Regions from separate parts of the Oceanobacillus phoenicis genome, predicted to be linked through region 1. Evidence: a T-box and tRNA genes for the amino acid it is inferred to sense, from the RefSeq annotation. Region 1 holds a T-box; the other holds one or more tRNA genes.

The links. The T-box of region 1 lies ahead of argS (arginine--tRNA ligase). A T-box ahead of a tRNA ligase gene usually reads a tRNA of that ligase, here a tRNA-Arg.
Region 2: it encodes a tRNA-Arg, which carries the amino acid that the T-box ahead of argS (arginine--tRNA ligase) is inferred to sense. The anticodon was not compared.

Annotation. Positions count from the first base shown of each region.
Region 1 is NZ_JBDFME010000001.1:3,697,027-3,708,407, forward strand. It holds gene ABC346_RS18665 (YkoF family thiamine-binding protein) at 1-472, shown strand, start outside; gene ABC346_RS18670 (ECF transporter S component) at 485-1,090, shown strand; gene ABC346_RS18675 (ABC transporter ATP-binding protein) at 1,071-2,654, shown strand; gene ABC346_RS18680 (energy-coupling factor transporter transmembrane component T family protein) at 2,651-3,436, shown strand; gene argS (arginine--tRNA ligase) at 3,613-5,301, opposite strand; T-box leader at 5,346-5,565, opposite strand; gene ABC346_RS18690 (purple acid phosphatase family protein) at 5,771-7,399, opposite strand; gene ABC346_RS18695 (TasA family protein) at 7,504-8,091, opposite strand; gene sipW (signal peptidase I SipW) at 8,165-8,731, opposite strand; gene ABC346_RS18705 (hypothetical protein) at 8,805-9,236, opposite strand; gene ABC346_RS18710 (hypothetical protein) at 9,749-10,006, opposite strand; gene ABC346_RS18715 (diacylglycerol/lipid kinase family protein) at 10,028-10,933, opposite strand; gene ABC346_RS18720 (hypothetical protein) at 11,095-11,268, opposite strand; gene ABC346_RS18725 (nuclease-related domain-containing protein) at 11,381-11,381, shown strand, end outside.
Region 2 is NZ_JBDFME010000001.1:2,388,210-2,399,590, reverse strand. It holds gene phaZ (intracellular short-chain-length polyhydroxyalkanoate depolymerase) at 223-1,101, opposite strand; gene ABC346_RS11860 (hypothetical protein) at 1,228-1,689, opposite strand; tRNA gene ABC346_RS11855 (tRNA-Arg) at 1,828-1,901, opposite strand; tRNA gene ABC346_RS11850 (tRNA-Gly) at 1,908-1,981, opposite strand; gene ABC346_RS11845 (metallophosphoesterase) at 2,163-2,672, opposite strand; gene ABC346_RS11840 (XTP/dITP diphosphatase) at 2,695-3,288, opposite strand; gene rph (ribonuclease PH) at 3,320-4,048, opposite strand; gene ABC346_RS11830 (GerMN domain-containing protein) at 4,219-5,277, opposite strand; gene racE (glutamate racemase) at 5,592-6,416, opposite strand; gene ABC346_RS11820 (MarR family winged helix-turn-helix transcriptional regulator) at 6,441-6,893, opposite strand; gene ABC346_RS11815 (helix-turn-helix domain-containing protein) at 7,141-7,365, shown strand; gene ABC346_RS11810 (acyl-CoA thioesterase) at 7,384-7,860, opposite strand; gene sdhB (succinate dehydrogenase iron-sulfur subunit) at 7,939-8,703, opposite strand; gene sdhA (succinate dehydrogenase flavoprotein subunit) at 8,719-10,470, opposite strand; gene ABC346_RS11795 (succinate dehydrogenase cytochrome b558 subunit) at 10,497-11,117, opposite strand.

The DNA.
Region 1 (11,381 bases):
ATGGAAAGAAACAGATGATGTTACTACATGTATCCGCGGAAAATCAATTCATATCTTTGATGTGACAAAAGCTATTTTCTTACATGCAGCAAAAACAGGAGAACATGTAGCAATGAGCGGAACCTTTTCCATTGGATGCCCAGGTGATTCTTCTGGAGATGTATACATGGAAGAATCTGATACATTAATGAACGAATCCAATTCAATAATTTTGAAGCAGCAAGCAGGCTGTAAATTTTCTCTTTACCCTCTTGGACGTGAAGATTATATGGATAAAATCTATGAACAAATCGATTTATCGAAAAATACAGGTGTAAAGGTCAGCCAGTCCCATTATGCAACACGGCTTGACGGAGATGTAAATGATATTTTTTCTGCACTACAACAATCGTTTGATAATATTCGAGAAGTTGTATCACATGTGACGATGACATTTACTATATCTGCTAATAGTCCCTCAAATAAAGGTTAAAAGGTGGATATCATGACTAAGAACTGGAAATTAAAAGATGTCGTCTTGATGTCGATGCTAGGAGTAGTTTTCGGATTAATTTATCTTGCTTTCTTCGGAGTTGGAAATATATTATTTGGAGCATTAACTCCATTAGGACTAGGCCCATTAGGATATGAATTTATATTTGGGATATGGTTTATTGTGTCTATTGTTGCTGCGTACATTATCCGAAAACCAGGCGTCGCTTTTACCTCAGAAACGATAGCTGCTCTAACCGAAGTGCTAATTGGATCTACCTCTGGACCAACATTAATATTATCCGGAATGGTACAAGGACTCGGGGCAGAACTTGCTTTCGCAGCTACTGGTTGGAAAGATTATCGCCTAAGAATACTCATATTTTCAGGAATTGGTGCCGCAGTAATCAGTTTTCCTTATCATTACTTCATGTCTGGATACGATGCATATGCCCCATGGTTAGTAGGATTAATGTTTATCACACGAATGATAAGTGGTGCAATTTTATCTGGTCTTCTTGGAAAATTAACAGCTGACCAACTAGCAAAAACTGGAGTGCTTAGTGGATATCCACTAGGAAGGGAGCGTCAGAAACAACGTGAACAAAGCGCATCTTGATCAACCCCTTTTTAAACTCGATAATTTTTCATTCGTTTATAATACGAACCAATCTGCTAGTATTAATCAGTTATCTCTATCCATTTATGAGGATGAGATTACCATTTTAATGGGAGCAAGTGGTTCTGGGAAAAGTACGTTGGCACTTTGTCTAAATGGACTTTATCCAGAAGCTGTAGAAGGAACCACGAAAGGAACTTTTTTGTATAAGGGGAAGGCTATTGATGATTATCCAAGAGGTGTAATTAACCAAGAGGTTGGCATTGTATTTCAAGACCCGGAAAGTCAATTTTGTATGGTTCGAGTGGAAGATGAACTAGCTTTTGTGTTAGAAAACCTTTCTATTCCACGTTCTGAAATGAAAAGAAAGATAAGAAATGTGTTACAACAACTCGGAATGCTCGAGTACATGAATACCGCCATTCACCATTTATCCGGAGGACAAAAACAGAAAATCGCTTTAGCATCTGTCTTACTTATGGAACCAAGATACATTATCTTAGACGAACCAACAGCAAACTTAGACCCTATGTCAAGGTTAGAATTTATCGAGCTTATTATAGAAATACAAAAGAAAACAACTATCGGCATACTCATTATTGAACATCAAGTCGATGATTGGGAAATCTATGCAGACCGGCTAGTCATTTTGAGTAAGGAAACTAAAATTCTAATAGACGAAAAGCCCGAAACAGCGTTCCAAGTACATCAAACTTTGCTGCGAGATCATCAAATCGCAATTCCAATGAAGTATCTGGATAACCAAGAAACAATTAGGAAAATAGAGCACAAAAAATCTATGCCTATGTGTTTAGAAGTTCATCATCTTCACTATTTCCAGAGAAAGTCTACTATATTAAAGGATATCTCTTTTTCTATTCAGCAAGGTGAATTTATCGCGATCTTAGGAGAAAATGGTGCGGGAAAATCAACCCTACTGCAATGTTTAATCGGATTAAAAAAATATCACAGTGGCAATATTTTATTTCAAGGAAAAGATCTACAGGTTTGGGATAGAAAAACATTATCGAAACATACTGGATTCGTTTTTCAACAGCCTGAACATCAATTTATTTGTGATACTGTCTTTGATGAGGTCGCTTTTGGTATGCGACTAAACAATTATTCTACTAGTGTAATTCATCATCGTACTATTTCGTTACTGCGAGCATTTCGACTTTTAGATCATCAATGGAAGAATCCTTTTACATTAAGCGGCGGACAAAAACGTCGTTTGAGTGTAGCTACGATGTTAGACGAAACGCCAGATTTACTTTTATTTGATGAACCTACATTTGGTCAAGATGCTCATACTACTAGAGAATTGATGAACATGATATTAGAACTCCAAAGTCAAGGGACAGCTATTATTTTTGTCACACATGATATGGATTTAGTAGATACCTATTGCGATCGGGCATTAGTGATGAATAAAGGAATAGTAAGCTTTGACGGAAGTCCACAATCGCTTTGGAATCAGAAAGAATTATTACAAGATACTAGATTAAGAGAACCTTATCGCATTCGAGAGTGCCGAAATCAAAAGGTGGTGCGCCTAAGATGATAGAGAATAGAAATCCTAGTATGAAAGCTGTGGCTATTTTAATTCCCGGGATATTTCTTAGTTTCTCTTTCGATATTGTTACACCTTTAATCTATTTATTGTATATTTTAGCGATAACATTTTTACTGGCAAGCATTCCATGGAAGAGATGGTTACTCATTTTTATGCCCCTTTCCTTGTTTGCTATATCACTCGCTTGGATGACGATGCTTTACACCGATGAATCCTATGCAACTGGAGAAGTCATATTTTCATTCCTTTGGTTTGAAGTAACTACAGGTAGTGCTGAGGTTGGGATAAGCCTTGCATTACGTTCTTTATGTTTTATAGCATTATCCTTATTATTTGTATTCACTACTAATCCTACAAAGTTCATGTTAAGTTTAATGCAACAATGTAAATTAACTCCAAAATTAACCTATGGTATATTAGCTGGTTATCGCTTTTTACCAACGTTACAACATGAATTTGAATTACTGAAACAAGCGCATCGTATTCGCGGAATTAGCAGAGCAGAAGGATGGAAGAATCGAATACAAAATATGAAACAATATGCTATTCCTTTACTTGCTAACTCAATAAGAAAAGCGGAACGAGTTCCAATTGCTATGGAATCCAAAGGGTTCACTGGAGAACGCGAGCGTACGTACTATCATCAAATGAAGATTAATAGAAAAGATTGGATATTCCTTTTTGGAATGGTTGTTGCATTAATCATTGCTTATTACACATCGTATCAGCTAGGTTACTTGAATATATTTGGGAATGAGGTTGGGAGATAGGATTACCCAAAAGAACGATGTTCAAATGAATACCTTTGAAAAGCCCTTCCGAAAACATTTAATTGCTTATTCATCGGTTAGGTGAGCTTCTAGATGCTCATGCATCTGAGTCTCACCTAAACCTTATTCCATAATATATAATCCCACTTTGATAACCAAGACTGTAGCCGTATTTTTTACATTGCGTCTGGCGCCTGAATGCCTAATAGTCGCAGTCCTTCTTTTAGAACTGTTTTCACTGAATACACAAGTTGTAATCTCGCTTGTTTATTCTCCTCATCGCCTAAAATACGAACATTTGCATAATACTTGTTGAATTCTCTTGCCAGCTCAATAAGGTATTTTGCTATTTTAGAAGGATCATATTCATTGTAAGCTCTCATGACTGTATCTTGAAAAGCCATAAGACGCCTAATGATTAGCCAAGCTTTATTTATATCTACTACGCTAACATTGTCCGTTTCATGATATCCGCCTTTTTTCAGCAGTGAATGTAATCTTGCATGTGTATATTGAATATATGGACCTGTTTCTCCTTCAAAGCGCAGCATATCTTCTAAAGAAAAATCCACATCATTGCGTCGATCATTTTTTAAATCATGGAAAATGACAGCTCCTACGCCAACCTGTCTTGCTACTTTTTCCTTGTTAACTAATAAAGGATTTTTCTCCGTAATATTAGTGCTTGCTAATTGAATTGCTTCTTGTAGTACTTCTTCTAATAGCACGACCTTTCCTTTTCGAGTAGACATCTTCTTTCCTTCTTTTAACATCATACCAAACGAAATATGCTTCATATTCTCAGCCCAACTATATCCCATTTTTTGAAGTACATAAGACAACTGTGTAAAGTGTAGTGTTTGTTCATTACCTACAACATATAAGGATTCTGCAAAATGATAATTCTCATAACGATAGATAGCAGCAGCTAAATCACGCGTTGCATATAACGTAGTTCCATCACGTTTTTGAATCAAGCAAGGTGGTAAGTTCTCTTCCTCTAACGTAACAACTTTTGCTCCTTCTGATTCGGTTAATAAGCTTTTTTGCTGTAGCTCATGAACGACTCGAACCATCTTGTCATTGTAAAAAGCTTCTCCATTATAAGAATCAAATGAAATCCCTAATAGCTCATAAATTCTTGAGAAATCTTTTAACGATTCTTCACGAAACCATTCCCATAATTGTTCAGCTTGTGTATCTCCATCTTCTAATCGCTTAAACCATTGTCTTCCTAAGTCATTGAGTGTAGGATCAACTTCCGCTTCTTCATGAAAACGAATATACAGTTGAAGTAATTCTTTGATTGGATTCGCTCGTACTTGAGCCTCATTTCCCCATTTTTGATAGGCAACCATTAATTTACCAAACTGTGTGCCCCAGTCGCCTAAATGATTGATACGAATCGTTTTATATCCCACTTTCTCAGCAATATTAGCAATTGCATTTCCAATCACGGTTGAACGTAAATGTCCCATTGAAAAAGGTTTTGCGATATTAGGAGATGAGAGATCGATTGTGATTGCTCTTTCCTTACCAAGATTGGAATAACCAAAACTTGTTTTTTCCTTACAGATTTGTTGAAGAATGTTTTCTGTAAATAAAGCTTTATTCAAGAAAACATTTACATATGCTCCCACTGCTTCCACATGCTCAAAGTAAATAGAGTTTATTTCAGCGGCTAGCTGCATCGCAATTTCTTGAGGATTTTTTCTAAAAATACGTGCTAATTCAAAACAAGGAAAAGCTAAATCCCCCATCTTTGCTTGTTTTGGTTTTTCAATCAATCGATATAATTGTTCTTCCTCTAAATTCCCATCCAAGCATTCAAATAATGATTGAACGAAGATTTGTTTTCCATCCATTAGTTATTCCTCCTAAAAAAACTCCCGCCTCTTTTTCTATTTGAAAAAGAGACGAGAGTCTATAATCCCGTGGTACCACTCCAATTGTAATTTAATGAATCATTACCGCTTTAGTTGTTAACGAGGTCATCCCCGTCTTATCCTACTCCAATTTTCGAACAAGAGTCTCCAAAGTGCGGTTCATTACTGCTCATGACTAGGCTCCCACTATCCCTAGTTCGCTGTGCACGCTACAATAATTACTCTCTTTGTCATCGACGATATGATATTTATGATTATTATACTGATTTTATAGATAAATGCAACAGGAAAATTTAATGACTAATTTATCTACTTTTACTCATTTCGAACATTAGAGTATTCTAGCTCAGTAAACAGTTGTTGTTACCCTCAAGCATTTATAAAAATAAACATCCCTTGCAGTAGATTTTCTTTCCACCACAAGAGATGTCTAATTAAAGCTCTTCCTTTATCCCCATTGTTCAATTAATTCTTCAGCACTAGCTTTTAGTCCATTAAAAGCATTCTCAGTAATTAATTGTTCTTCTTTTATCCCTTGCAACAACTCTATAAAACTATTCATGTGTTTTATAGCCTTATCCACGGATTGAGTTTCTTGATAATGTGCGACGGAATTCAAGTGAGTCTTTAAATGCCTCGCTGTTTCTTCACTTGATATATCCCCTGCAGCCAATAACTCATCAACCTGTGTTTTCACCTCTTCGATAGAGGATTCAACTGGTTCTTCAGACCCCTCTGTTTCGGTAATAAGTTTCTGCCCATCTGACTGCTTTGTCATTGTAAACTCATCGTATAATTCACCTAAAGCGTTATATGATTCATATTTCAGCTCTTCGCCATCAACGTAAACATGTTGATACATCTGGGTATCTTCTGCGCCGCTTCTCACATAAGCGTTATTTTCCTCCCAAACTACTTCAGATCTATCATACATCTTTGGACCAGAGACAGAGTTAACAAACATCGTACCAGTAGTGTACTCTCTTTCCCCATCTTGTTCATTGCTCAAATGTCCTCGCGCATATGTGTGATCATGCCCTTGAAAGATTAAGTCTACATTGTGTTTTTCGATTACAGGAAGTATCGCTTCACGTAGCTCTACGTTATCACGTCCCTCTCCAGAAGAGAAAATCGGATGGTGGAACGTAATAACTGTCCATTGATTCGGATTATTCTCAAGAACTTCATCCAACCATTCGGCTTGTTGATCAATATTTGCATATCCGACATTGGAATCTAAAGAGATAATACGCATATCTTGGTAATCCCAGTAGCCGACTTGCTCTTCTAGTCCCTCAGGGCCGTTACCAGGATATGCAAATTGAGGTCCCCAGTATTCGGACAGTTTTCTAGGTTCATTTGTAGTTCTATAATACTCATGATTTCCTGCTGTCGCAATACTTGGTACCATACCGTTTATCCATCCAGCTCCTTCGTACCACTCACCCCATTGCTGATCTGCGTCACCGTGATTTATCATATCTCCAGCATGCACAATAAAGCTCGCATCAGCTAAATCAGAATAAGCGCTTCGCATCACGCGTGACCAATGTTCTTTTATATCATTTTGAGCGTCACCCATGTAAATAAATGAAAATGGCTCATCTTCAGCTGATGCTGTAGTAAACTCAAACCACTCACTCCAGTTTGCACCATCACCTACGCGGTACAAGTATTGCGTATCTGGTTCAAGACCTTCAAAATTCACTGTATGGTATTGATTCGTATAGCCAAGGTTTGCCTCAATCTCTTCACTCGTTTCTGCCTCAACCGTCAATGAATTGCTTGTAAAATTAGGCCCTTCTTCAGCTACTGCAATCTCTGCAACGGGAGTTGTAACACTATCATCCGTTCTCCATGAAACAGACTGAGTAGTAGTTGTATCGCCCTCCCATCCTAATAAAACGCGGTCTGGAACCGGACTAGGCTTGTACGTTTCTGCATCAGGATGCTCTTGTTGATCAGCCACAGCTACTGCACTTGGTAAGATAATTCCCGCTGCAAGCAACGCAGCTATGGAACGCTTTTTCAATCTCAAATCTTTCTCACCTTTCAAATCTTTTAATACATTTTTCATAAATAAATTCCCTCCCCTTAAAAATCAAGATTCTTAGTTTATTTAGAGCAATAATAAAATTACACTACGAATTCACCTATTTTATAGATAATCACATTTTTCATTTAGATATCTTGTCCCTCTCCTTGCGTAGCAATAAATGTCCATTCAAGGTTTAAAGCGTCACCCTGGAATTGATTTTGGTCTTCTCCGTTATCTTTGAAGTTAAATTGAACAACGAAATCATGGGAATCTCCAGCTGCAAGACCTTCATTACCAATCGCTGGGTAAAAAATATGTTCATTGATCGCTTCTGGTGTCATTTCTTGCAATTCTGCCAATGTTGTTTGATAAATCACTTCATCCAAGTTATTTACGTTATAAAGAAATTCTACTTCTATGTGTTCGCCGAAATCCTCCGAATTATCGCCCTCTGCATCCTCAACCGTATAATTAGTTTCCAAATAAACCGTGTTAATGTCGAGTGTGCCACTGTTATGAAGTTCAAAGTCACGAACCATTGAATCGCCAGGGGCCATATTTCCAACATTAATAATCTCTGTTGGCTCTGCTGTTAGATCTAACGTACCTGCAGCGAATGTGTTACTTGTTTGTTCACTGTCACTAAAGTATGCGAACGTGCCACCTCCAATTAATGATAATCCCAGTACTGCTGTTGCCACACCCATGCCCAATTGCTTTTTGATTCCCATCATAATTCCTCCTTCAAAGATTTGATTTTATTTGTGAACGGTCCATCAGGGTGGAAGACCTGATAACACGGAGTCACTGATTACTACTCATTTCTTTTTTATTTGAGGTTTCTATTTGCCTTAATGCTCTTCCGATATTAATTAGTGAATAGCCCACTAGCATTATGCCGGGGAAGATTAATAAGAAAAGTGCACCCTCTTTTGAATTGGCAAATTGAGTCACATATCCTGCATATGGAATGGTGAACCCGGTGTATTGACCGATGATACTCTCAGGGATCACCAGCTCAGAATCTGCTCTATTGTTGTTATCCCCTTTAGTCACATATTGCGCTCCATTATCCTTTACTTCTTCAACTCTGTGAGTAATGACCATTCCTTCAGAATTATGAAAAGTAATGATATCGCCTCTTTGAAATTGTGTAACATCTTCTTGTTGTTCAATAGCTATGATTGATCCGGTTTGAAATTCTGGCTCCATAGATCCAGATAGAACTGTTTTTAATTGATACCCGAATACATTTGGTTCTCCATCGGTTGCTTGGTGTAAAATCATCGTGAACACCGTAATAATTAGTAACATAGATAGTACGGTTGTAGTCAGTACACTCGTAAACTTTTTCATCGTTGTCCACTTCATCTAATATCACCTCATATATCCTATTTCCTTGAATGTTTTTTATTTTTAAAGCGTTGATAGAAAACTTTCTACCCTATGATGCATCGCCTGTTGTATCGTCAAGTTCTGCATCTGTATCTTTCTCTGGTGATTCATTTTCATCTTTCTCGCTTTTCTCTACTGTATCTTCTGTTAATGGCTTGTTGGAATCGTTTGATTCCTCAGTTGATTGCTTGTTCGTGCCATTCATTGATTTATAATTTGGTTCATCTGTTGATTGCTTGTTCATACTATCTGTTGATTCATTTTCTAATTCATTATCAATTGTTTCATCTACTTCATTAAGTTCTTCATCCTCATATCCTACAAATGTATCTGTAGCCAAAATTTCCCCTTCCAACAAGTCCGTTTCAGTTCGAAATAAGGCGGTTGTTGGTGAAGTTACCAACGTAATAATATAAAGACATAAAAATAATATGGCATATAATTGAAATCGAATTTTGAACTTAATAGAGCTCTTCTTCATTCAATCACTCCTATAAATTTAGAGGTTTGTTTAGTGTGTGAAAGTACTCTTGCATTTTTAATAGATTCTTTTTCTCTATTTGAAGTATAGTGGAGTACTATTAATAGATTATGGAGTTAACGTTAATGTATTGTAAATTAAGAAAATAAAAATTTTTCGTAATTATAAGGTAATAGGTTTAAAGTATTGATTATTTAATGACATATAAAATAAGTAGACATTTTGGATTAACGAAAGATATTTATTTAGGTAAAAAGGTTGGTGTTGGAAGTGATAGGAGAACTGTGAAATAAAAGAGAAGTCAGTGATAAATGACAAAGATGCACCCTTCAATAAAAGGGTACATCTTTTTGTCACATAATTATTTAGTAATTCTAATTGATAGCATTCACCCAGGATATTTACTTAATTTTCCACCTAAGCTTTTGACCCTTTTGCAACGAGCAAGCATCAATAATATTATAAAATAGAAAAGGAGATCCAAGTTAACCATAACTTGGACCTCCTTTTGATTAATTTATGTTTAATTTTTTGCTGAATAATGATGTAATTCCATAGGCAATGAATATGGATAGAACCCCAAAAATTAAGGCAGGAGCTAAAGCAATTGAACTCGGTCCGAAAGTAATTTCAGGTAAAAGTCCTACAACATTTTGCCACGCCTCCGATACATTAGGTACATATGACGTAGTTAAAATCATACCTGTACCTAACTGTAATATAAAATACACTATAATTACACTCCCAATAAATATTGCTGTTTTTTTCATATAATCCCCCTAACTGATGATCTATAATGTTCCAAATGCCTCATCGCCTATAACTACCTTTAAATGTTTGGGAAGTACGGTAATTTCAGAAGGCGTTTGCGCCAATACTTCTCCATCACTATCAATATTTTGCTTGGGCGAACTGTCTACATGAAGTTTACTTGTTCGAAAATAAATAACTTCATCGTTTCTATTATCTGGATAATCATTTTGCATTTGTGTTTCTAACCATGTCCAAAAATGCTGTAACTTTGCTAACTTAATAATTAGTATGTCAAATTTACCATCTTGAATATCAGCATGAGGGAAAAATGACTTCATCCCACCTAGAAAAGCCCCATTTCCAACGACCATCATTACAGCTTCCCCATCATAATTCATTTCCTCACTAGTTACTTTAAGCTGAAATGTTTCATTCTGAAAAACAACTTTGGAAGTATTAATGTAATATGACATCTTTCCAAGTAATTTTTTATTGTCCCCATCCATTTCTTCAGCTACTTTAGATATTAGCCCAATTCCCCAGAAGTTAAGGAAATAACAATCATTGTATTTACCTATATCAACAGACTTTACTTGTTTTTGTACGATTTGTTCCAATGCAACTAGCGGATTTTGATTCATCCCTATTGTTCTAGAAAAATCATTACATGTACCGCCCGGCAACACCGCAAAGGCTGGTCGATGATCTAGTGAAGCGAGCGCATTTACAAGCTCAAATATTGTTCCATCTCCGCCCCCACCAATAACTAAATCGACTTTACTGGAAATTTTTTCGACGATTTTTTTACCGTCACCTTCTTTTTCTGTAGTATATACGGTTACCTCTTCAAATACATCTTTTAATCTTGCTTCAATTGTATTTATTTCATTTTTTAATTTTTGATTTCCTGCATTAGGATTTATTATTACTGCTACTCTCTTCATGAATCCTCTCTCCTTATCAAACTTCTTTTAATATCATTCCCGAATTTTTATGATCTTGATCATTTTTTAAATAGAGAGATTATATTCAACTAAAAAGGGATTATAGAATGCTGCGAGAATGTAAGGAAGTCACCCAAAATTTTCAATGTTTGATTTACACGTTAAGACGTTGTTTTATTTTCCTTTAAGACCTTAAGTATATTTTTTAAAGTGGCATGAATATTCTGCAACGCTATCAATATAATCCCTAACATAATAAATGTGACGATTTCTCCAGTGAAGAATGCAAGTACTGCGAGTAGAATAGCATAAATCGTGAAAAATAAATAATTCATTCAACCACCCTTTTTATCTGTTTTTCAAATTATATCATTCTTTTTTCATTAGTTAATACACTTATCGAAATATTCATATATAATAGAGGGTAAATAGGAAAGGAATTGATTTA
Region 2 (11,381 bases), 1.3 Mb from region 1:
ATGCCAATGGTTGCTCCCTAAATGTTAATAATCCCTTTATATAAAAAAGACACCCTTGTTGAGGTGTCTTTAACTTCGGTTTCTATTTCCAGCCAACGATGCAATAAGGATCTCCACCCAATCTATGCTACTATAATCAAGTGTTCTAAAATACAAGAGAAACAAACAGAAGAAAATAATATTGAAACCGTCAATTTAAATTATTGAATTATTTAGATAGTATTAGCCAAACATTTCATCAATACCAACAAGTATTTCATCTAGATTATCTACTAGTGGAGAATGTCCACAATTTTTTAAAACACGTAGTGTAGCATTTGGGAGTGACTCAACTGTATTTTTTACATCCTGTAACTTAATGATCCGATCTTGCTCTCCGTAATAGCTCAGTACGGGTACTTGTATACTTTTTATTTTTCCATTGCCTTGAATATAACCATTATGCTCATCGGAAATATTAAAATGAGCAAGAGCCCAATAAATGTCTTCTAGGTTTCGTTGTTTCATTGTTTCTCTAATTAATGATTGAGATATAGACAAAGGAGGCTTCTTATTTGTATAAATACCTATGTTCCACATATTATTTAATGTATTAAAATCGTTATTTTGAATGGCTTTAGAGGGGATTGATATTTCGGGGTCTTGAGCCATCTCAGCTTTACTAGCATAATATTTTCCAGTGCTTGCACCTAATTGATCTTTCTTTTGTAACGGGTCTCCTTTAAGACTTACTGAACTCAAGAGGATCATTCCTTGCACAAAATCTGGATAATCAATAGCGAATTGCAGGCAAATTGGACCACCAGCAGACCAACCAACTAGAAAAATCCTTTTGATATGCATAGAATCTAAAAATTGATGAATGTCATTAGAAAAATCACGAACTGTTTTGATTAGAGTACCGTAAGTACTGTCGCCAAAACCTCTTAAATCAAGTGCATAAACCGTATATGATTTTGGATCAATTTCGTTTAATAATGTTGAATAATGTTCGCTTGAACACATATTACCATGAACCAGCACCACCACTTTTTCTCCATACCCCTTTGTCTGATAAGCAATGACTTCACCGTTATTTAGATTCACTCTTTTCTTAGGCATCTTACTCTCAGCTCCCTTTACTAACATATTATGGTAAAGGATTGTTGTAATCAAACGTAATTATAAATAGTCGATTTTTATTTCGAATTATCGAACCTTTTCAGATTCTCACCTTATTTATCTCCTCTATGTCAATCCCGGCACTTCGTCCTCTTGAAAGGCCTTAACTTGCTTGACGTTTTCCATCGGATTATAATCGAGATACCCTTCCTCGTGCCAAAATTTCGCCATCGTACTAATCGTTCTAGGGCGGATATTAAGGGTATTTACCGACAACCCTACCGTCTTATCTTTACGTCCTTCCGAGTTCTCATAACGGCGTTTCTGCGTTCTTATATACGTTATATAATCACGTATAGTATCCGGTATAATGTCCGATAAGTATCCGACGTGGTTAATATAGTCGCATACTGTTCGAGGACGTACACCCTCCGTTTCCTTTGCACGTAAGAATAAAGTCAACGCCTGTTGTAGAGTTAGTGGCTCGCTCGTTTTCCGTACAGTTGCCGGAGTATGTGGGACGTTATTTGTACGTGTGACTTTGCGATCACGTGTTCCGATTAATTTTCGTTTATTCTTGCGATTCACCTTCGAATGTTCGATGGCTTCCTGCTCGCTCGTTCAACGTCCTCCCTTGGAAAAAGAAAAAACCGCCATGTGAACGTGCTACTGTTAGGTAGTCTTATCGTTGATATGACGGTGTTTGTGCGCGATTTGTGCGCGGAACGTCCCAGGCAGGATTCGAACCTGCGACCCACAGCTTAGAAGGCTGTTGCTCTATCCAGCTGAGCTACTGGGACAAAAATTGGAGCGGGTGAAGGGAATCGAACCCTCGTCATCAGCTTGGAAGGCTGAGGTTTTACCATTAAACTACACCCGCAAACTCTATCTCTACGTAATAATTATGTATGCCGTCTTTTTTAACGGACAAGTAATATTATATGACCGTGGAGAGAATTTGTCAACAGGTTTTCTAAAAGAATTAACTGCTGGGACAAAAAAATTTAATACCGCTTTTTTATTATTGATCAAAAGCTCCTATTTTGTCCCAGTGATTATTCTTATATGGATGTTGTAAATGACATGTCCTTCAAATATTGACCATCAACTGTATAAAAGTTAACAGAAACAGACTGTTGGTCAGACCATTCTAGGATAGCATATGTTTTTTCAATCCGATTCCTTGGCATTCGTATACTACCTGGATTAATGAATAATTGATTACCTATTTTCTCTGCTCCGGCAATATGCGTATGTCCAAAACAAACAACTTTAGCTTGATGTTCTTCTGCTGCATAGGAAAGCGTGGTAAGGCTAGATTTTACTTGATGAAGATGTCCGTGTGTAATAAAGAATCGAATTCCGTCCATATCTTTAATTTCTTCGTTTGGATACCGTGGATCAAAATCACAATTCCCTCCAACCTTATAAAAAGGTTGGAGCTGATCTGCATCAAAATCTAATTCTGAATCACCACAATGGATATACCAATTGACTGCATGCCGATGTTTTATTTCATATAATTCTTTAGTCAAACCGTGACTATCGCTCGTTATTAATACACTCGTCATGCTTTTCCCTCCATTTCATTCCTTATAATGTATGTAACCATTTTTCTAGATGGTCAATCGCATTTTTCCGATGACTTATACGATTTTTTTCTTTAGGATCTAATTCAGCCATCGTCACTTCATATCCTTGTGGAATAAAAATTGGGTCATATCCAAACCCATGAGACCCTCGGGACTCACTCCCAATTTCTCCTTCACAAAAACCGGTTTTAAATATTGTATCCTGGTCAGGCTGTGCAATAGCTAAAACACAAATAAATCTTGCATTACGATCTTTTTCAGGAACATCCTGCATTTCCTGTAATACTTTCTCTATGTTCGCTTGATCATTCGTAGGTTCACCTGCATATCGTGCTGAGAATAAGCCAGGTCGTCCATCTAGAGCATCAATTATTAATCCTGAATCATCCGCAATTACAGCTGTATTGAAACGTTCACTAATTTCTTCTGCCTTTAAAGCTGCATTTTCTTCAAAAGTGGTTCCTGTTTCCTCAATATCTGGAATAGATTCTGGTAAATCCAATAATGATATTGCTTCAATATCAAAGCTAGCAAAGAATTCCTTGAATTCTTTCGCTTTCCCTTTATTTTTAGTAGCAACAATTATTTTTTTCATATGACTCCCCCTCACAATTAACTTTCCATTCTTAAACTAATTTATCAGCTAATATTTCTTTCTGTGTTTTCACCAGCTGCTGAATACCTTCTTCACCTAATTTAAGCATCTTTTGTAATTGGGCTGGTGTAAAGGTTGCTTCTTCTCCCGTTCCTTGAATTTCCACGAATTCACCTTTACCAGTCATCACAATATTCATATCTACTGCTGCTTCGGAATCCTCTTCATAATTTAAGTCTAGAATTTCCGTTCCGTTTGTTAACACGCCTACAGAAATAGCTGCTAAATAATCATGAATTGGCATCTTTTTTAATGTTTTCGATTCAACAAGTTTTGAAAAGGCAAGTGACATTGCTACGAATGCACCTGTAATAGAAGCTGTTCTTGTTCCTCCATCCGCTTGTATTACATCACAATCAATCCATACTGTACGTTCACCAATTTGATCTAAGTCGACAACTGAACGTAATGCTCTTCCAATAAGTCGTTGAATTTCCATCGTTCTTCCACTTACTTTTCCTTTTGAAGATTCACGAATATTTCTGTGGGCAGTAGCTCTTGGCAGCATGGCATATTCCGCAGTTATCCATCCTTTGCCCTGACCTCGCATAAACGGAGGGACACGATCCTCGATACTTGCATTACAAATAACTTTTGTATTTCCCATTTCTATTAGTACGGATCCTTCCGGATGCGATATATAATTGGTTGTTATGTTTATATTTCTTAATTGGTTTACTTGTCTTTGATCATTTCTCATTTATTTCTTCCTCCTCAATTGTACACTGAATAGCTTATCATATTTTTTCAAAAAGAAACATTCTCCTTATGTTTCCATAAGATTGTTATAACTACTATTTATATCTTAACAAATTAAAAAACCTCTATTCTACTTAAATTGTAGTAATAGAGGTTTTAATTTAAAATATTTTATAATTCTTCACTTGGTGAGAATACTTGTTTTGTTACTGGCTCTGTATATGCTTCTCCATTTTCATTTACGACTTTTTCTACATTCTCTACTTTTACATCGACTGCATCTATATTTGGCTGTTCCGTAAGTGTACGAACCATGGTTTCCATAACCTCATCAGCTATAATCCCCTGCTCACTATCAGCTAATATCTCCTTATTAAAGACGACTTCTAAAATACCATTACTCAATGTTGGTTCAGATGCAAGCCCCGCCTCTGGATTGAACACGTTCACTACTTTTGATTGGTGTCCAGGACCATCAATTAATTCTTCTATAATATTTGCAATGGCTTCATCTTCATTCGTTTCAATATACTGCGTTACTGGCACATAATATCGATTATTTTCTTGTTCGACTGGATAATACATTGTTACAGGTTCACTCTGTAAATAATCCAACGTATCATTGTTAATTATATTAATTCCATTTGCTCTTGAATAGCCAGAATTAATCGGGGTACCATTTACGGGCATTTCTTTTAAGTCTTGACCATTTACTCGTAGCTTAACTTTATGAACATTTTCAAATTGTGTTAACGTATGTGTAACAGATTCTAGTATTTGTACTTCTTGGTTTTCTTCATACTGGGTAAATTCTTCTGATAAATCTACAATAATTGTTCCATCCTCTTGCAAATTAACTCCACGTACTTCGGTACCTTCTGGTAACACCGCTTGGAAGCCATTCGGAAGAAGAGGTGTTACTGGACCACCTTTTACAAGATGCTCTAATACTTGTGCTGCAACTTCGTTTGTATCTGGGACTGGAAGTTCTAGTGTTTGAGAAGCAACCATTCCATTTGCATCTAGGAGATATAAGTCTCTAGATACTGTTTCGGCCGTTTCTTCAGGTGTAGCTGAAACATCTTCCTCATCTACTTTGTCAAGATTATCTACTTCCTGTGCATTTTGAGGTGGATCAATTTCATCAAGTGATTGTTCTCCATCAAAACACCCAGATAAAATAGTGGCAATACTAATTGACCCCGCTAATAGCATTAATCGCTTTTTCATGCAAAATACCTCCCACGATGGTTTGTACTACTATATATACGAGCCTATATAGAAAATAGACCAATAATAGAATAAATTTCCTATAAATGATGTTAAATGGCATGAAAGCAGAAATATATGCAATTAAAACGATGAAACAGCTTTTAATCTATGGTGTTTTTATTTCTCAAAGATAACCTCCACATTGATTAACAAATCCTCATTTTCTTGAAATTGGATTTTAATGCTTGTTTCATGCAGGATAAAACATAAAAGTTCCAATCCTTCATAAAAGATGATTGGAACTTACGTATTAATCAATATAGCTATATTATTTACCAAACTTTATTTGTTGATATATTTGCTTGTTTAATGGTTAGCATTTGGAAATTAGATTCATGGAATATTGTTTTTGCAATTTCAATAAAGATCTCCAAATCGCCTGTTGTATAAAATTGATGAAGTGGGACGAGGTCACTACGGTTCATAATTTGATGAGCCTCAAGAAGTGTACTTGTTTCTCGTGCAGTTTCTTCACTTGAGGAAATAACAGTGACTTCTTCTCCCATTACTTCCTGAATCGTGGATTTAAGTAATGGGTAGTGTGTACAGCCTAATATTAACGTATCCATTTCTTTATTATTTGAGAATGGACGTAAAGCCTCTGATACAACAGCTTTCGCTTCAGGACCAGATAACACACCTCGTTCAACCATTGGAACAAATGGAGGACACGCTAATCCACTTACTCGGATATCCGACTTAATTTTCGTTAATGCCTGTGCATAAGCTCCACTACTTATCGTTCCTTCTGTTCCAATTACACCAACTTGGTTATTTTCAGTAGATTTTATCGCAGCACGGGCACCTGGCTGTATAACACCGATAACCGGTATATCTAATTGTTCTTTTAAATCCTTTAATGTAAATGCAGTGGCTGTATTACATGCAACAACCAACATTTTTATATTTTTCGTTAGTAAGAAATCCACCATTTCCCACGTGAATTGTTGTACTTCCTCTTTTGATCTCGGGCCATAAGGACATCTAGCTGTATCCCCCAAATAAATTAACTGCTCTTTTGGGAGCTGCCTCATGAGTTCGTGAACAACAGTAAGTCCACCTACACCCGAATCAATTACCCCAATCGCTTTGTCCACAAAGATGTCTCCTCTTCCGTTTGATTATTTTTCGTTAACCATTTTCATCTCTTTATATAGAAAATCTAATAATTGATTCAACTGTTCTTTTTCTTCTTCAGAGAATTTCGTTAAGACTTCTCCTAAATATGCCTGTCGTTTATCAATTACTTCTTCAATAATATGTTTTCCTTTTTCTAATAAGTGAATGCGCACGACTCGTCGATCATTTGTATCACGTACTCTCTCCACCAGTTCATTCTTCTCCATACGATCTACTAAATCTGTTGTTGTACTGAACGCATGACTAATTCGGTTGGATAATTCCCCAATAGTTAAATCCCCTTCTTCTAACAACCATTGTAAAGCGATAAATTGGGGAGAAGTAATCGGATAATTATTTAAAATTTTACGGCCATTTTGCTTGATCATTCCAGATATATAGCGTAATCTCTTTTCCATTTGATTTACAGGATCACTTAGTTCGTTCTTTTTCAACGTTCATCCTCCTACTTACTGATCATCTATCCATTTCATTGTATTCATCTTATGTAATTGATGGGAGTTGTTTCATGCAAGGCTTGTTACTATAGTAAACCAAAATGAAGTTCTTGAAAACTTTTTTGAGTAACTGGCTGATTTCCGCACAAATATACGCACTAATTTTTTTCTAATATCATAAGCTATATTGACTAAATAATTTCCCTTCATCATGCAGCTCTATAGAGCAAGGAGGGGGTAACATTTGAAGGACAACGAGTATAAACCGAAGCAATTATTAACCAAACGCGAGAAAGAAGTGTTTGAACTATTAGTGCAGGATAAAACAACAAAAGAAATTGCACAAGAGTTGTTTATTTCCGAAAAAACTGTCCGGAACCATATTTCAAATGCTATGCAAAAATTGGGAGTCAAGGGACGGTCACAAGCCGTAGTTGAGCTTCTTCGCATGGGGGAATTAAAGCTCTAATAAAACCGACTACCCTTATTAGGGGGTCGGTTTTACTTGTGTTTTGGAAAAGGTTCTACCTAAAAGTTTTTCTTTCATATCCTCCGTTAATGGTTTAGATTTACCAAGATTCGCATCGATATACACTAATCTGCCTCTTGCCGTAAGGACTACATCAAAATTCCCTTTTGTCACCATATAATGAATATCAAATGATGAGTTTCCTACTTCTTTCGTCTTCACATGAACTTGCACTTCATCTCCAAAAAACAGCTGCTTTATATAATTACATTGAAGGTCAGCTACAATAATACCTTCTTCTTTATTAGAAAAATCATTAAAAAGTCCGAGTGATTGTAAATATGCGATTCTTGCTTCTTCAAAATAAATGAACGGTGATACATTATTCATATGCCCATACATATCCGTCTCAGAAAATCGAATATTTACAGGTATGTAGAAATTAAACTCTTCTGCCCAAGATGTAAAATCTTCTATATACTCAATGGTTCTCATTGTAACTTCCTCCAGTTTTCCATATTATATGATGAAGACCCTAGCCAGTTCATCGGATAGGGTCTTCGATGTTCAATTTTATAACGCTTGGTCACTTCCAAAGAAGTTTTTAAACGCTTGAATATTAGTAGCTCGGTTCATTGCTGCAATGGAAGTGGTAAGAGGAATTCCTTTCGGACATACTTGCACACAATTTTGTGAGTTTCCGCAACCATCAATACCTCCATCTTCCATCAATCCATTCAGACGATCACTTGCATTCATTTCACCAGTTGGATGTGCATTAAATAGACGTGCTTGTGAAATAGCCGCAGGTCCGATAAAGTTTGAGCTATCGTTAACATTTGGGCATGCTTCTAAACAAACACCACATGTCATACATTTTGATAACTCATATGCCCATTGACGTTTATTCTCCGGCATACGTGGACCAGGACCTAAATCATGTGTACCATCGATTGGTATCCAAGCTTTTACTTGTTTTAATGCATCAAACATACGCTCACGATCAACAATTAAATCTCTAACGACAGGGAACGTAGACATTGGTTCTAGACGAATTGGTTGCTCTAATTGATCAACCAACGCAGCACAAGATTGTCGTGCTGTCCCATTTATTACCATAGAACATGCTCCACATACTTCCTCTAAGCAGTTCATATCCCACATAACAGGTGTGGTATTCTCTCCTTTATTATTAACAGGATTTTGTCTGATTTCCATTAGTGCAGAAATAACGTTCATATTCTGTCTATATGGAATTTCAAACGTTTCCTCGTAAGGAGTCGAATCCGGGCCGTCTTGTCTAGTTATAATAAAAGTAACTTTACTCTGTTCAGCCATTTATATTACTCCTCCTTAGTGTTTTGTAGTGTAATCACGTTTACGCGGTTCAATTAAAGATAAATCTACTTCTTCATAGCTAAATTCAGGAGAATTCGTTTCTAGATTGAATTCAGCAATGGTTGTTTTTAAGAATTCTTCATCATTACGTTCTGGGAACTCTGGTTTATAATGCGCTCCACGACTTTCATTTCGATTGTATGCACCAATAGTGATAACACGTGCTAGATGTAGCATGTTTTTCAATTGACGTGTGAACATAACACCTTGGTTACTCCACCGAGATGTGTCATTGATATTGATATTATCCCAGCGATCTAATAATTCTTTTATCTTTTCATCCGTTTTTAAGAGTTTTTCATTCTCACGAACAACGGTAACATTATCCGTCATCCACTCGCCTAATTCTTTATGAATTTGGTAAGCGTTCTCCGTACCTTCCATGCTCATGAGTTGATCAAAGCTTTCTTGCTCCGCATTTTCACGAGATTGATAAAGTTCATCAGGTAAATCATCGACATGCTGATCTAAACTATCAATATAATCAATTGCTTTCGGACCAGCAACCATACCACCATATATAGCTGATAATAGTGAGTTTGCTCCTAAACGGTTACCACCATGCTGAGAATAATCACATTCTCCCGCAGCAAAAATACCAGGGATGCTTGTCATTTGATTTTCATCAATCCATAATCCACCCATAGAATAATGTACTGCAGGGAAGATTTTCATTGGGACTTTACGAGGGTCTTCACCAACGAATTTTTCATAGATTTCAATAATTCCGCCGAGTTTTATGTCGAGCTCTTTCGCATCTTTGTGAGAAAGGTCGAGATAAACCATATTTTCCCCATTAATACCTAATTTTTGATTTACACACACATCAAAAATCTCTCGTGTAGCGATATCACGTGGAACAAGGTTACCATATGCCGGATATTTCTCTTCTAAGAAATACCAAGGCTCTCCATCTTTATACGTCCAAATACGTCCACCTTCCCCACGTGCAGACTCACTCATTAGACGTAGCTTATCATCACCAGGGATGGCAGTTGGATGAATTTGAATAAATTCACCATTCGCGTATTTTGCACCTTGTTGATATAGTTTACTTGCAGCAGAACCAGTATTAATCATGGAATTCGTTGATTTACCGAAGATGATTCCTGGTCCACCTGTAGCAAATATCGTAGCATCTGAACGGAATGCTTTGATTTCATGTGTTTTAATATCTTGAGCGACAATTCCTCTTCCAACACCGTTTTCATCGATAACAGCCTCTAGGAATTCCCAGCCTTCAAATTTTGTTACTAACCCCTCTACTTCGTAACGACGAACTTGCTCATCTAAAGCATAAAGTAGTTGTTGTCCTGTTGTTGCTCCTGCATATGCTGTACGGTGCATTTGTGTTCCACCGAATCTACGGAAATCTAGTAAACCTTCTGGTGTACGATTAAACATAACTCCCATGCGGTCAAACATATGTATAATGCCTGGTGCTGCATCACACATCGCTTTAACTTGTGGCTGGTTAGCTAAGAAATCGCCACCATATACCGTATCATCAAAGTGTAGCCAAGGAGAATCCCCTTCCCCTTTTGTATTTACTGCACCATTTATTCCACCTTGCGCACATACAGAGTGAGAGCGTTTTACAGGTACGATAGAAAATAAATCTACTTTTACGCCAGCTTCAGCAGCTTTGATTGTAGCCATAAGTCCTGCAAGACCACCACCAACCACTGCAACTTTACGATTACTCATTCGATCACTCACTCCTTCTCTTTCAATTAGACTCCATAAGCAAATGTAATTAGTGATCTAATCCCCAAATAGCTCACTGCTAAGAAAACGACTAGACACGCATACGTTGAAATGCGTTGCGATTTTGGAGTTTGTGTAATTCCCCAAGTAACGAGGAAGCTCCATAAACCATTTGCAAAATGGAATACTGCAGAAATTACACCAATAACATAGAACCAAAACATAATTGGGTTGGTTAAAATACCTTCCATCAAGCTGTAATCTAGTTCCGCATTACCTAGACCGATTTGAACGCGTGTTTCAAATACGTGCCATGCAATAAAGATTACGAGAATAATTCCAGTAATACGTTGAAATCTAAACATCCAATTTCGGAAAAACCCATATTTACGTGTGTTTTGTTTCGCGACAAATACAATATAAACCCCTAAAATCGCGTGAAATAAAATTGGTAAATAGATAACAAATGTCTCTAACAATAATACAAATGGTAGGTTCTTCATGAACCCTGCAGCTGCATTAAAACTTTCTTCCCCATACACAACAAAATGATTAATAAACAAATGCTGCACTAAGAAGATTCCAATTGGTACTACCCCTAATAATGAATGCAGTCTTCTGTAGAAAAACTCACGATGCTCTGCCATGTTTACCCCCCTTAGTCAATTGATCACTCGATAATTATGTATACTACTAAACAATAAAGCGCTTTATTGTCAGAAAACGGTGCCTTATCTAAGTAGTACAAAATGTAACATGTTTATTGTACTTCTAACTGTGATTACCGTCAAGAAATCGTCATGAAAATTCTAGTAAAATAAAATATAACTAAAATAACCTCTAAAATTGTCAAGTTTACTTGATAAATGTATAAATAATATAGATAATGAGATTAGTTATTTTTCTATCAC